2 regions of the Paenibacillus sp. 11B genome follow, and region 1 is predicted to be linked to the other one. Evidence: riboswitches for the same ligand, from Rfam matches in the RefSeq annotation. Region 1 holds a riboswitch; the other holds the start of a gene.
What was found. A riboswitch is a leader RNA that binds a small molecule or an ion and turns the genes downstream of it on or off. The one in region 1 is predicted to bind cobalamin.
Positions count from the first base shown of each region.

Region 2: another riboswitch for cobalamin. It lies ahead of Q0V21_RS15275 (ABC transporter substrate-binding protein); the one in region 1 lies ahead of metE (5-methyltetrahydropteroyltriglutamate--homocysteine S-methyltransferase).

Region 1 is NZ_JAUKNS010000004.1:666,748-674,475, reverse strand. Features, by position in the region: gene Q0V21_RS20000 (FAD-dependent oxidoreductase) at 1-342, opposite strand, end outside; gene Q0V21_RS19995 (glycoside hydrolase family 3 C-terminal domain-containing protein) at 719-3,535, shown strand; gene metE (5-methyltetrahydropteroyltriglutamate--homocysteine S-methyltransferase) at 3,697-6,045, opposite strand; cobalamin riboswitch at 6,269-6,469, opposite strand; gene nrdG (anaerobic ribonucleoside-triphosphate reductase activating protein) at 6,736-7,245, opposite strand; gene Q0V21_RS19980 (anaerobic ribonucleoside triphosphate reductase) at 7,242-7,728, opposite strand, start outside.
Region 2 is NZ_JAUKNS010000003.1:56,605-64,332, reverse strand. Features, by position in the region: gene cobD (threonine-phosphate decarboxylase CobD) at 1-158, shown strand, start outside; gene Q0V21_RS15290 (adenosylcobinamide amidohydrolase) at 139-966, shown strand; gene cbiB (adenosylcobinamide-phosphate synthase CbiB) at 1,011-1,991, shown strand; gene Q0V21_RS15280 (histidine phosphatase family protein) at 1,982-2,629, shown strand; cobalamin riboswitch at 2,782-2,930, shown strand; gene Q0V21_RS15275 (ABC transporter substrate-binding protein) at 3,138-4,133, shown strand; gene Q0V21_RS15270 (FecCD family ABC transporter permease) at 4,130-5,176, shown strand; gene Q0V21_RS15265 (ABC transporter ATP-binding protein) at 5,179-5,994, shown strand; gene cobT (nicotinate-nucleotide--dimethylbenzimidazole phosphoribosyltransferase) at 6,043-7,173, shown strand; gene cobU (bifunctional adenosylcobinamide kinase/adenosylcobinamide-phosphate guanylyltransferase) at 7,170-7,728, shown strand, end outside; gene cobS (adenosylcobinamide-GDP ribazoletransferase) at 7,727-7,728, shown strand, end outside.

The sequences.
Region 1 (7,728 bases):
CTTGGCGGCTGTAGCATTACCTTCATAATACATGCGGGCCTGTTCCTCGCCAAAATGATGCAGTAATTCATCGAATATCACACCATGCTGCGCGGATACCTTGGCAGTGGTATGGCCGGTTGTGCCATCCAGTACTTTTCCGGCTTCAAGCACAACCACACGCCTACCCGTCTGAGCCAGTAAATAGGCTGTCGTAATGCCTGCAATGCCTGCACCAATGATGGCTACATCCGCAGTTGTATTTTCTGTCAGTTTCGGATATTCATTGAATGTGTTTGTGGCTCTCCACAGGGATTCCGGAATGGAGGGCAAACCTGTCGGGGTCTGTTGATGATCATTCACTCGATTTCCTCCTTATATCTTGTTCATTAGTGCTTATGCTCAGCTTATAAATACGTCAAAACTATACTCTTATCCATGATTACCATACTGTGCCAGAATGAAACGATTGGCCTCATACTTTCCTGAGGAAAATTCACATTTTCCTGTGCAAGACCCCTGTTTTTTTTGCTAAACATGCTATATGATAGGTTTACCGAAACCGTTTTAGTAAATGAAGACAAGAGTTAACAGTGGACAAATAAATGCTTGTTTTATAAGGTTAAATCTTCGATTTATGAGGTCGGATACATTAAAATTACATCATAATTATGTCATGTTAATGTATTCGCTATCATTATAAATAAACCATTGAAAGCCCAAAGGAGAATTCCATATCATGACTAACCAAACGAAATATCCTTTCCAGGATACAACGCTTGAACTCGATACACGTGTAAAGGACCTCGTATCCCGCCTGTCGGAAGATGAGAAAATCGAATCCATGCTGCAATACCAACCAGCAGTAGAACGCCTCGGTATCGCAGCTTACAAACACGGCACAGAAGCAGCTCACGGTCTGGCTTGGCTGGGCGAAGCCACGTCCTTCCCGCAGCCGGTAGGGCTGGCGTGTACGTGGGATGCAGACCTGATGAAAGAGATTGGCTCCGTGATCGGAGACGAGGCACGTGTATTTTACAAACGCAATCCAGCCGTGAACGGTCTGACGCTGTGGGCACCTACGGTTGATATGGAACGTGATCCGCGCTGGGGTCGGAATGAGGAAGCCTACGGGGAAGATCCGGAACTTACGGCCGAGCTGACCACAGCTTTGGTTAAGGGTATTCAGGGTGACCATCCGAAGTATTACAAGGCGGTTGCCACATTGAAGCATTTCCTGGCAAACAATAATGAAGTGGACCGCGGCAGTGGTTCATCAAGCATTGATCCACGCAACATGCGAGAATATTACCTGAAAGCGTTCGAGAAACCGTTTAAAGAGGGTGGGGCGCAGTCCATGATGACCGCGTACAACTCCATTAATGGTACGCCAGCATTGTTGCATCCGTTCGTAAACGAGATTGTGAAGGGCGAATGGGGCATGGATGGCTTCATTGTGAGTGATGCAGGGGATGTCATGGGCATCAAGAACGATCATAAATACTATGATTCCCACACCCCTGGTACAGTAGAGTCTGTCAAAGCCGGCATTGACAGCATTACCGATGATGCGGATCTGTCGAAGCAGGCGCTGCGTGAAGGGCTGGAGCAAGGTACGCTCACGATGGAAGACATCGATCTGGCGTTGTTCAATACGTTCCGTGTGCGTTTCCGTCTGGGTGAATTTGATCCGGCTGAAGGCAATCCATATGCTTCGATTGGTGAAGAAGCGATGATGACGGAGAACGCGAAGGCTTTGTCGTTGAGAGCGGCGAGAGAACAAGTGGTATTGCTCAAAAATGATCAAGGCACACTGCCGCTGGATAAAACGAAATCCGGCAAAGTGGCTGTGATTGGTCAACTGGGCGGAACAGTCTATCGTGACTGGTATGCAGGCACCATGCCATATAGCGTATCCCCGCTTGAAGCGATCAGTTCCAAAGTAGGCGGCGACAAGGTTACGTTCAAGGATGGTAATGACCGTATTACATTGACTTCCGCGGCAAGCGGCAAAGTTGTCGGACTGGCTGAAGATGAGAAATCATCCATCATTGCTTCAGGAGATGCCGAGACATTTACACTGAGTGACTGGGGATTTGGCAGTTACACGCTGCAGGCGGAAAGTAATGGCAAATACCTGACGACGGATGAAGAGACGGTTACGGCATCAGCGGATGAAGTATATGGCTGGTTTGTAAAAGAAGTATTTCATCTGTTGCCACAACAGGACGGAAGTGTGGGACTGACCACTTGGAACGGCAAAACCGTAACTGCACCCAATGGCGGAAACGATGTGTTCGCCGTATCCGAAGAGTTGAAATCATTCGGTGCTACGGAAACATTCAAGAAGGATATTGTGGTGAATGGATTAGAGGAAGCGGTAGCAGCTGCGAAGGAAGCGGAGACGGCGATTGTATTTGTCGGCAACAACCCGCTTGTGAACGGTAAAGAAGAGATCGACCGTCCAAGCCTGGATCTGGCAGAATCCCAGCAGCGTCTGGTTGAAGCCGTTTATGCAGCGAACCCGAATACCGTTGTAGTTATCGTGGGAAGTTACCCGTTCACATCCAACTGGGTACAGGAGAACATCCCAGCTGTATTGTATACCTCCCATGCTGGACAAGAGCTGGGCAACGCTGTAGCTGACGTATTGTATGGCGATTATGCGCCAGCAGGCCGTCTGAATATGACGTGGGTGCAATCCGCAGATCAGCTGACTGATATCAGAGACTACGATATCATTCAATCTGGACGCACGTATCAGTATTTTGAAGGTGATGTACTATATCCGTTCGGACATGGATTGACGTATGCATCGTTTAAATACAGTAATCTGGAGTTGAATCCGTCCCAAACTGGAACTGAAGGCACAACTACGGTAACTGTGGACGTGACGAATACAGGGACGATCGCCAGTGATGAGGTTGTGCAATTGTACGTGCGTGCCGGACAGTCCCGTGTGAAGCGTCCGCTCAAAACGTTAAAAGGTTTCCGTCGTCTTCATATTGAAGCTGGAGCTACAGTGAAAGTCAGCTTCACGTTACCGGTTCAGGAGCTGGCAATCTGGGATGTAACCCGTGATCGTTATGTGGTTGAAAGCGGCACGTACAGCATTATGGTAGGCAAATCTTCCGCCGATATTCAGCTTGTTGCTGACCTGACGGTAGATGGAGAGATCATTCCTTCACGTAACCTTGGTGTGGCTACTCGCGCCGAGAATTACGATGCATACTTCGGTGTGGATCTGGATGAGAGCAAGGAAGGCGGAACATCTGTCCGTGTGATTGGAGAGCAGGGATGGATTGCCTTCAAAGATGCGGATCTGGGCAGTGCAGCAGCGCTTGAAGCTCGTGTATCGGCAGAACAGGCAGATGCGGTATTGGAAGTTCGACTGGGCGCACCTGACGGTGCATTGGCAGGACGCGTGGAACTGGCACAGGGCGAGGCCCAGCAGTGGTCCACGGTTAAGGCAGACCTCCAAGGTGCATCAGGTCAGCAGGATGTTTATCTGGTATTGTCCGCAGGAGTGCGTATCAGCTATTTCGAGATTCGTTAAACCTGCAGCCTATGGAAGTTGCAGCTCTAATAGCAAGTGCTCAGTTCGTTAAATAAAAACGCTAAAAAGGGATGTCCCCTTGTCATCTTCATGACTAGGGGGACATCCCTTTTGTTAATAAAACAACTTTTTCCAAAAGCCTAGGTGGCGAAATATCGAATTTAGATTGAGGAGTCAGCCGTTACCCGTTCTCTTGCTGTACGAGCAGCATCTACCATGATGCTTAATGCATCCACGACTTCGGCTTTACCACGTGTTTTCAGTCCACAGTCAGGATTCACCCAGAACAGATCGGCTGGCAGCACTTGAAGTGCGCGCTCGATCATATGCAACATCTCGTCCTTGCCTGGAACACGCGGACTATGGATATCGTATACACCGAGACCGATGCCTTTATCATACGTATTTTGCTCAAAGCTGCCTACCAGCTCCCCATGGCTGCGGGATGTCTCGATCGAGATCACATCCGCATCTAGGTCGCTGATGGCTTCAATAATATCATCGAACTCGCAGTAGCACATGTGAGTATGCACCTGCGTTGTTGGTTTCACGGTTGCTGTTGCCAAACGGAAGGATTCCACGGCCCATTGCAGGTACTCATCCCACTTGCTTCGTTTGAGTGGGAGTCCTTCACGCAGAGCTGGCTCATCGACCTGAATCATCTCAATGCCTGCTTGCTCCAGCGCTTCAACCTCGTCCCGAATGGCACGGGCAATCTGATAGGATACTTCGCTGCGCGGAATATCCGAGCGGACGAAGGACCAGTTCAGAATCGTTACCGGACCTGTGAGCATGCCTTTTACCGGTTTGCTGGTCAGTGTCTGAGCATACGCCGTTTCTTTCACCGTCATCGGTTCATTGAACAGCACATCTCCGTAAATGACAGGTGGCTTCACACAGCGTGAGCCGTAGGACTGTACCCAGCCATTTTTGGTAAAAGCGAATCCAGTCAGCTTCTCACCGAAAAACTCGACCATATCGGTACGTTCGAACTCACCGTGTACCAGCACATCCAGACCAATTTCCTCCTGAATGGTAATCCATTCCTGGATCTGTTCACGCACATAGGCATCGTATTGCTCCGCATTCCATTCGCCTTTGCGGAACAGGGCACGTGCCTTGCGCACGTCTGCCGTCTGCGGGAAGCTGCCAATCGTAGTCGTTGGCAGCAGCGGGAGCGGCCATTTTTGCTGCTGCAATTCGCGCCGCTCCTGGAATGACGCGCTGCGAAGCAGCTGCTCGTTGGCGTGCACCCCTGCTGGAGCGCCACTCAGGCGTGTCCGCGACTCGGACTCGCTTAGCAGGCGCACCGCTTCTGTGCTCGCCTGGGCGCGGCGGCTGGCTTCAGCCACAGCCGCTGCCTGGTCCGCCTGCTTCGCACCGCCGGACAACAACGTGCCGAGCGTCGCTATTTCTTCCAGCTTCTCGTCGGCAAAGGCCAGGGCATTGCGCAGTACCGGATCAAGCGCGCTCTCCTGAGCGGCAGTCACCGGTACATGCAACAGGCTGCAGGAAGGCTGAATGATCAGCTTGCCTTCGGCAGCGAATTCAGCCACCTGCTCCAGCAGCTTCGCCGTCTCTGCGAGATCGGCGCGCCAGATGTTGCGCCCGTCGATGACACCGGCGCCCAACCATTTAGCCTGCGGGAAGCCATGCTCCCGCAGGCTGGCCAGGTTGCCTTCATAGCCGTGGACCAGGTCCAGGCCGATTCCGGCTACAGGCAGTGCTGTCACGACCGGATAAGCTTCCACCGATTCGAAGTACGTCTGAAGCAGCAGCTTCAATTCCGGTGCGGCTTGTGCCAAGGCAGCATACACCTGTTGCAGCAAGGCTTCATCTTCGGAAGAGACAGCCAGCGTCAGAGCAGGCTCGTCGATCTGTACCCACTGTACGCCTTCGGCTTGAAGCTCGGCCAGAAGCTGGGCGTACACCGGAACGAGGCGTGTGACAATCTCCGCGAAGCGTTCCGTGTCATAGCCTTTGGCGAACCGTACATACGAGTACGGACCGACCACGACCGGTTTACCTTCCAGCCCAAGCTCCTGCTTTGCTTCGCGATAGGCGGCAAGGGGTTTATTTTCAAGCAATGCAAATGCAGTATCATTATGAATCTCCGGTACGATATAGTGATAGTTGGTGTTCAGCCACTTGGTCATCTCACAGGCCGTTGCCTGGTCATTACCCCGGGCCATAGCGTAATAGGTAGATACGGATACCGGTCCGCCTGTATGGTTAAAGCGCTCAGGAACGACGCCAAACATTGCGGATACGTCGAGAATATGATCATAGTAGGAGAAGTCGCCCACAGGAATCAGATCGAGCTGCTGTGCCTGCTGTTTCTTCAGATCCTGCAACCGAAGCGTGGTCAGTTCCTGATGAAGTGTGGATTCATCGATTCGACCAGCCCAGAAGGACTCCAGTGCTTTTTTCCATTCACGTCCCGCACCGATGCGAGGGTAACCGAGGTTGCCTGTCAGAACTTGTGCCTGTTGTTGCTGTGATTGCGACATGTAAAATTCCTCCTCATTTATAATGGTGAACTCATCATTCAGGTTGAAGCTATGGTGATGTGTTTCATTTGAAAGCATCAAAAAAAGGCGTTCCTTCCGATGTCATACCCTGAGAAACAGGCATCATGAATGACGACTGTGCACAAAGATAGAATGGGAAAGAACACCTGCTATAAGTTATTTTAGCGGTTGCTCTAACACCTCCCTATCTTCCGTAGGTCATGCGATGCTGTCGAAACAGGCAGGTCTCCTGGCTTACGGATCATGGTCTTGTACATGTCCTTCCCGGTGGATACACCAGTGGATTGTTTATGTACAGACTCCCCGTTTACAGTGGCGGGACCGCGACGGACTTACACCGTTCTTCCCTTTTAAGCCTGACCACGCCTGTAGCGCGGTTGGCACCTGTTTCCGTGTGCAGAAATGTGCGTACACATCTCCAGCTATGAAATTGGTGACCAAGTATAGATGATAGATTATATAATGATGCAATCGTCGTATACTTGCTTGTATGCTACCAATCATAGACGATAACCTACTAGCTTGCAACATATATCATTAATCCGATCGGAAATAAAAATGAGCCGTATGAAACCTTGGTTTAGTGACAGATTTGTCTCCTTAAAATGAAGTTTCAAAATGAACTGAATATCCACATGTTGTGGTAGATTCAACCCAATAAAAAAATCGTTACCATGTATCCATCTGCATGGTAACGATTGTGTGGCAAGCCATCGTTGCGGCTACATCAATGATGCGCTGATTGCGACTGCCGCGATAAGGAAGAGATACATCACGCTCAGCTGCAATATAAGGTCCATCAATAATAACGTCGCATAGGCGGGATAGTTCTGCTCGCGCAGGGTCGGCTACAAGTTCCTCATATACAAATCCGGTATAGGCCCATACCGTCAGATCAGGCCGTACCGCACGAAGCTGTCGAACCCAGGATGCACAATCTGCGGCAGAGAAAAAAGGATCGCCTCCGCATAACGTAACCCCTTCCAGCAAGGGATGCGCGGTCACTTCATGCAAAATCTGCTGCTGCCGTTCCTCCGTGAAGGGTTCACCCGCTCGGAAGCTCCAGGAGTCCGGGCTGAAGCAGCCCGGACAGGCATGTCGACATCCGCTAATGAACAACACGGCTCGCAGGCCCGTTCCCTCATTCACCGATTCGGGGATATAGCCATACAGATTCACCGATGTTTCACCCGATCCCGTACTTCAGCTTGCTTTGCCGTATTGAAGCGTACTTTGTAATCTCCGGTCAGGTATCCCGTCACCCGGCGCAGTCTCTGGAAATGCACCTGATTTTCATGAGCTTCACATCCGGGACATACTTCTCCGATTACGCCTTCATAACCACAGGCCGGACAACGGTCAATCGGGTGATTAATGGAGAAATACCCGATATCCTGGGCCAGCGCGTATTGCACGATTCGTTGGAAAGCCATGGTGTTGGCCCGTACATTCCCGTCGAGTTCGACATAAGAGATTGCCCCGGCATTACATAGCTTGTGGAAAGGAGCTTCCAATTCAATTTTGCGATAGGCCGGAAGGGTATGATAGACCGGAATGTGAAATGAATTGGTGTAATATTCCCTGTCGTTGACCCCCGCGATGCTGCCGTATCGCTCACGATCAAGCTTGGTGAATTTGCCGGATAGACCCTCGGCGGGCGTA
Region 2 (7,728 bases), on a different contig from region 1:
CCATGTATCCGGGACTTGGGGAGCGCCATGTACGCTTTGCAGTCAAGGACGCGGAGGCTAACGGGCGTTTACTGGAGACAATGGAAAATGTAATGGAGCTTGACACGACAACCGGACTAGAGGCAGGGGGGCAGAACGATGGCACTGCCATTCTATAACGCTTATAAGCAATGCATGGATGTACAAACAGACTATAACGAATATAGATCTTCTGTGTGGCCGGGACTAAACATCTCTGTACATGAACGACATATTAAAGCTTCAAGCCCCTCTGTTGTAAAAGCACTTTCCAGTGCCGTGTATGGGGGCGGTATGATTGAATTGGACCGTATATTCAACATCTATGTGGACAGACATTATCGGTGTGACGATCCACCGCGTGATATTGCCGATCTATTGAGTGAATGGCAGGAGCAGCAGGATCAATGCGCCGGACTTCTGACTGCAGTTCAATTAGAGCACACGGCTATCCAGGAATATGAAAGCGATGAGTTCGGATTACTCTGCTGTACGACAGCAGGGGTATCCAACGCTGCACGGGCAGGTTCTGCAAGAACTGTGTTTGATGCTGCGGGGAATGAGATGGGGCATGAGACCGTGCCTCAGAACCTTGGGAAAAGCTCAGTTTCAAGCTACAAACCCGGTACGATCAATATCATGTTGTGGATGAACGGGCGAATGACCGCCGGAGCGATGGTGAATGCCATTCAGACTGCGGTAGAAGCAAAGGCCGCTGCGTTAGCTGATTTCGGTGTGATGGATTCCGAAAATGGGCTGACCGCAACTGGAACAACAACGGATGCTATCGTGCTCGCGGTAAGTCAGACTGAAGAAAATAAACCGCTCATCAGTTACGCCGGAACGGCTACGGTCATGGGTGCTGCGATCGGCAGGCTGGTATATGACACGATAACGGAAAGTTTGCAAGCCGCGCAGGAGTGGAAAGAGAGGAATAACAAGCAATGATATCTCTGCTGCATCAATGGGCTTCCTGGCCGATCTGGACGGGAATGGCCGGAGCCTGGATTATTATAGGGGCATACATACTGGATCGCTGCATCGGAGATCCACGCTGGATTCCTCATCCGGTGATTGGCATGGGCAAGGCCATCTCTACACTGGAGCGGGCGATAAGGTCGCGTGTGGACTCAAACCGGGCCCTTAGAAGGGCAGGAATTTTATTTCCCATTTTGATTGCAGGGGGAGCTTTTGCAGTGACTTGGGGATTGGTATATGTACTGGGCCTCATTCATCCTGCCATTGCGGTTGTGGCTGAAGTGGTGTTGATCGCAACCACCATTGCTTCCAAAGGTTTGAAGGATGCAGGCATGGAAGTCTACCGCCATCTAAGTCAACAGGATTGGCCTGCGGCGAGACGTTCACTGGGCATGATTGTAGGGCGTGACACGGCTCATCTGGATGAACCGGAGGTTGTGCGGGGAACGGTAGAGACGGTTGCCGAGAATATCGTGGATGCCATCGTTTCTCCACTGTTTTACGCCCTGATTGGCGGTGCACCGCTTGCCATGGCTTATCGGGCCGTGAATACGCTGGATTCCATGGTAGGTTATAAAAATGAAGAATATCTTTATCTCGGCTGGGCATCTGCCCGTCTGGATGATTGGGCCAACTGGATTCCCGCACGGCTTACCGCCCTGCTTTTGATTATAGGAGCCTGGTTCATGAAACTGGATGCGAGAGGGGCAGCGAGCATGGTATCCCGGGATGCACGGCTGCACCCAAGCCCTAACAGCGGTTTTCCCGAGTCAGCAGTGGCCGGAGCGCTGGGCATAAGACTTGGCGGTCATAACGTGTACCACGGAGTGGCTTCATTTCGCGCTTATATGGGCGAGCCGTCACGTCGGATGGAAGCAGAAGATATTGTACGAACAACAAGACTTATGTTTTGGTCAGCAGGTTCTTTTGTTTTATTATGTTGGCTGTTCACCCTAGGGATATGGGCTGCTGGAGGTGCACTGCTATGGATATAGAAGCTGGACATAGTGGAATACAAAGCCGAGAGATTATGTTGATACGTCATGGTATAACAGCGTGGAATTTGGAAAAAAGATATCTCGGGCATACCGACATCGGTCTGCTGCCAGAAGCAGAGCAGGAGCTGGCTCTGCTGCGCGAAGAGATCAGCCATGTCACATGGGACGCCCTCTATTGCAGTGATTTGTTGCGTTGTCAGCAGACACTCATACACATTGCACCGTCCCAAGTGGGACAGGCCAAGCTTGATGCCCGTCTAAGGGAGATTGACTTTGGTCAGTGGGAGGGATTGACCTATGACCAGCTCAAGGACAATCCACAGTACCGTGACTGGATCGATGCCCCACAAGAGGTGACGCCCCCGAAGGGCGAGCCATGGAAGGCATTTGCTGCGCGGATTGATTCATTTTTGGAAGAGAGTCTGTTGTCCTTTTCACCAATACTGCATTCTCGCAGCATGAATGTGCCAAAGGTAGCCGTGATTACGCATGGCGGTGTTATTCGTTATATGGTATCACGTCTCATTCCGCATCAAGGATTCTGGGATACGCAGGTGATACCAGGACAAGCGATAAAGATTCGGCTGGATGGCGATGGGGACAGCTGGGTTGGAACCAGATTGACTTTTCCATAAATCAGGTTGTAAGGATGTACAATATAACCTATAATCACAACAGAAGTGTGACTTAGCAAATGCATCATTAGAGAAGGGCCTTATGCCTTGCAATGGATGCAGGATGCTCACTTGAATGGTTAAACTATATTAGCGACCAAGGGTCCCGCGTGCATGCAGCAACGTTTCATGGTTTCTTATCAGACTATGAACAGCAAACGGGTGAAATAGGGAAGCCGGTGTAAATCCGGCACGGTCCCGCCACTGTAAATCAGGATGAATTCCTGTAAGTCAGGTTACCTGCCCTGGACGTACAAGCCGGTGTTCCTTCGAGGAAAGGACAGCGTTTCGGGCAGTTCTCTGTGCATGTACAGCGTTAAGCTGGCATGTGCTGATCGCCACATGCGAGACGTCATCCCTGATCCTGACCAAGGATTGGGGATTTTATTTTTTCGGAACACAAATTCAAGCGGAATTGGGACAGGAGCACTACTCACTAGAATGGATAGAGAAGGGGAGAATGAACACAATGAATTTCAAGACATGGAAAGGCATGGCGTCACTGCTGAGCGCAGCGATGCTGGCACTGGCTTTGGCCGGATGTGGAACAACAACAACGAATGAGGGTACAGGAACCTCGCAACCTGCACAGGAGCAATCCCAAGGACAGGCGCAGACAGATCTCAAAACACAATATCCACTCACGGTTACCGATGCTACGGGTGAATCGTTTACGTTTGACAAAGCACCAGCCAAAATCGTATCCGTATCTCCGGCTGAAACGGAATCCCTGTTCGCACTCGGATTGGACGAGCAGATCGTTGGAGTATCCGACTATGATGATTATCCGGAAGCAGCAACAGCAAAACCAAAAATGGGCGGTATATCAAAGCCTAACGAAGAGTCGATCATTGCAGCTGAAGCAGACATCGTATTTACAGGCATTTCCATGAGTGAAGACGCTGTGAAGAAACTGCGTGATCTGGGCATCACCATTTTCAAAACAAATCCCAAATCAGTGGATGATGTAATGACCAACATCGAAACATTTGGTAAAATCACGGATCATCAGGAAAAAGCACAGGAGATCATCACCCAGATGAAACAGGATGTGGCTGATGTAACTGAAGCTGTGAAGGCAGTTAAAACGGAAGAGAAGAAAAAAGTATACGTTGAATTCTCCCCGGGCTGGACTGTGGGTAAAGGTGAATTCATGGATGAATTGATCACACTGGCCGGAGGTACCAACATTGCTTCCGACAAGGATGGTTGGTATGAAATTAATGAAGAGAACGTTATTGCTTCCAATCCGGATGTGATTCTGTATGCGAATGACGTCATTGATGAAAATTCCAAAACATTGGATCAAATCATCAAAGCCCGCAGTGGCTGGGATCAAATCACGGCTGTGAAAAACGATGCAGTCATTGGCCTGGATGCGAACCTGCTGAGCCGTCCAGGACCACGGGTAACTCAAGGTCTGAAAGAAGTTGCCAAAGCGATCTACCCTGACCTGTTCAAATGAGTAAAAAGCTGGCAGTGTACGGAACGGCCGGAATTGTGCTGCTTGTGTTAACCGTGCTAATCTGCACGGGCATCGGTTCGGTTGCCCTGCCAGTCCGGGACATTGCGGGCATCTTGCTTCATCGCATTCCCTGGCTGGGCGACTGGATTGTTCCTGACTGGAATACAGCAGCAGAACAGATTATATGGAAGGTCAGATTTCCACGTGTACTGCTGGCCGTACTTGTAGGTGCATCACTGGCGATTGCCGGAACGGGATTCCAGGGGGTTCTTCGGAACCCTCTGGCTGATCCGTTTACGCTGGGCGTATCGTCCGGTGCATCGGTGGGTGCGGCTTTTCTGATTTTCTTCGGATTACAGTATGCACTGATTGGAATCTGGACCCTGCCACTGGTCGCATTTCTGACGGGAGTAATCACATTGTGGTTTGTGCTGGCCCTCGCTCGTGAGGGACCCAAAATACCAACACACAGCCTGATTCTGGCTGGGGTGGTCATGCAAAGTTTCCTGGGAGCAGTCGTCTCCTTCCTGTCGACGATGTCGAAACAGACCATCAATGAAATTATATACTGGACGATGGGGAGTTTGTCACTGCGTGGGTGGTCGTATACGGCCATCCTTTTCCCGTATTTTGTGCTGGGACTAATCTTCCTCTGGAGCCGTGCGCGTTCGTTGAATGTGCTTGCCCTGGGGGAACGTCAGGCCGCGCATATCGGGGTTCGGGTTGACGGATTGAAGTTGTCGGTACTGGCTGTGGGTACGCTGCTTACGGCAGGCGCTGTCTCCGTATCGGGCGTAATTGGCTTCGTCGGACTGGTCATTCCGCATATTCTTCGGCTCATCGTGGGACCCGATTATCGATTGCTGGTGCCTTTGTCCGCGATTGGGGGAGCGATCTTTATGGTCTGGGCAGATACGATTGCACGCACATTGCTGGCGCCGACCGAAATTCCACTGGGGGTAGTGACGGCCTTTGTTGGAGCGCCCTTCTTCGCTTATTTGCTGCATCGGAACAAAAAGCTGCGGAAAGGGATGATGCCATGAGTATGTTCGTGAGAACAGACCTTACCGCGAACCGACAGATGATTAAGGTCACAGGAGCTGGTAAAATGTATGGTAACCATCAGGCTCTGCATGTGGTCGAATGGCAAGTCAAAGAGGGGGAGTGGTGGGGCGTTGTTGGCCCAAACGGCAGCGGCAAATCGACTCTCCTTCAGCTACTTGCCAGAACCGAACATCCGAGCGCAGGCAGCATACAGATTGATGGACGGGATATCTCCTCCTACACCCGTAAAGAATTGTCGCGCATGATTGCGGTCTTGCAGCAGGATGGCCTGCCTGCGATTTCCTATCCCGTAAGGGATGTTGTCGAGATGGGACGTTACCCTTACCAGAACTGGCTCGGAAAAGAAACGTCGGATGGAGCAGCAATAGTCGATCGGGTGCTGGAGGAATTGGGTTTAAGTGACATGGCCGAACGGTCTTTGGATGCGCTTAGTGGAGGACAGCGGCAGCGGGTTGCGCTTGCCAAAGTCATGGCTCAGGAACCACGGCTGTTGTTGCTGGATGAACCAACCACCTTTCTCGATATCAAATATCAATTGCAATTTATGGAGTTATTATCGGCATGGCGTCAAAAAAATCATATTACGATTGTGGCGGTGCTGCATGATCTGAACCTGGCCGCACAATTTTGCGACCACATTCTGGCACTGCGGGACGGAACATGCGTAGGGAATGGTACACCTCATTCGTTAATGACGGAAGAGAACATTCGGGAGATCTTCCGGGTGAGTCCGGCGATGGTGAGTCATCCCGACAATGGATTGCCACAGCTGTTGCTGAGGCGGGAGAAGAAGTGAACGAAGCGGGGGTGACCCCGTATTTTTAATAAAGGAAGTGCTGGCTGTATGAATAATGAACAGGTGTTGGAACAGTTACTAGGTCGGATCGTGGGTCCTAATGAAGAAGTGGCGGCGGAAGCCTCCGCACATGTGGATGCATTGACGAAACCACCCGGCAGTCTGGGCAAGCTGGAACAGCTGGTTATTCGTCTGGCGGGAATCACGGGCAAGGCTCGTCCTTGCTTTGATCGCAGAGCTGTTATCGTTATGGCTGCGGATCATGGGGTGGTTGAAGAAGGGATTAGTGCTTTTCCTGCTGAGGTGACTCCACAGATGGTCCTGAATTTCCTGGCGGGGGGAGCGGCTGTCAATGTCCTAGCTCGCCACGCTGGAGCTGATGTAATCTGTGTGGATATTGGGGTGAATGCCGATCTGGAACATCCGAACCTGATTTCCCGCAAGGTCCGCAAAGGCACAGCCAACATGGCAAAAGGTGCTGCAATGACCCGGGATGAAGCGATTCAGGCCATTCTTGCAGGGGCCGAAGTCGTCGCGAACGAGGTGGCTAAGGGGACGCAGTTGTTTGTCACCGGAGAGATGGGCATCGGCAATACAACCGCTAGTGCGGCAGTGATGTGTGCAATAACGGGGACAGCTCCTGCTTCAGCAGTGGGTCGGGGAACAGGCGTGGATGATGCCGGTTTGCAGCGCAAAGCCGCAGTGGTCAGCCAGGCTCTTAGCGTGAATGCTCCGAATGCAGACGATGCACTCGATGTGCTGTGCAAAGTGGGCGGACTGGAGATTGCCGGACTGACAGGCGTGATTCTAGCTGCCGCTGCAAACGGATGCCCCGTTGTCGTAGATGGATTTATCTCCACCGCTGCGGCGTTGATTGCAAGGCAGCTTGCTCCGGTCAGTACAGAATACATGATTGCTTCCCACACATCGCATGAAAGTGGACATGCAGCATTATTGCGTGAGCTTGGCCTGAAACCGATGCTGGACCTGGACATGCGTCTGGGTGAAGGCACCGGAGGCGTGCTCAGTCTTCATCTGATTGATGCCTCATGCCGTATTCTCAGCGAGATGGCGACATTTGCGAGTGCTGGTGTGTCGGATGGCACGACGGAGACTCAACCTAATGACGCTTCATCCGCTTCTGCTGATTCATCCGTTCCAGGAGAGGAATCCCCATGAGTGTACTCGTGACGGGCGGGGCTCGGAGTGGCAAAAGCTCGTTTGCAGAGCGTCTCTGTATGCAGCGTTCCTCCGAGGCCTGGTATGTGGCTACGGCTCAGGCTTATGATGACGAAATGCGCGAGCGTATACGTCTGCATCAGAATCAGCGGGATGAAGCAGGATATCTGTGGCATACGGTGGAGGAACCGCTGGATTTGCCTGAATTAATTACACGAATGGGAGAGTTTCACACGGGAAACTCTGCACCGACCATTCTGGTGGATTGTCTGACACTTTGGTTGACCAATGTGCTGTTAGCGCATGAACATGAGCCTGTGCAGGTATTGTACGATCATATGGACGAGCTGGTAGCTGCCATTCAGTTGTATCCTGGTCTGCTCGTGCTTGTTACCAACGAAGTGGGCGATGGCATTGTACCAGAGTATGCGCTGGGCAGAAGATATCGGGATTTGGCGGGCATTCTCAATCAACGGATTGCCGCGATTTGCCGTGAAGTGTTTCTGGTGACTGTGGGCATTCCGATTGAGCTGAAAAGCAAGGAGTACCGTTTAT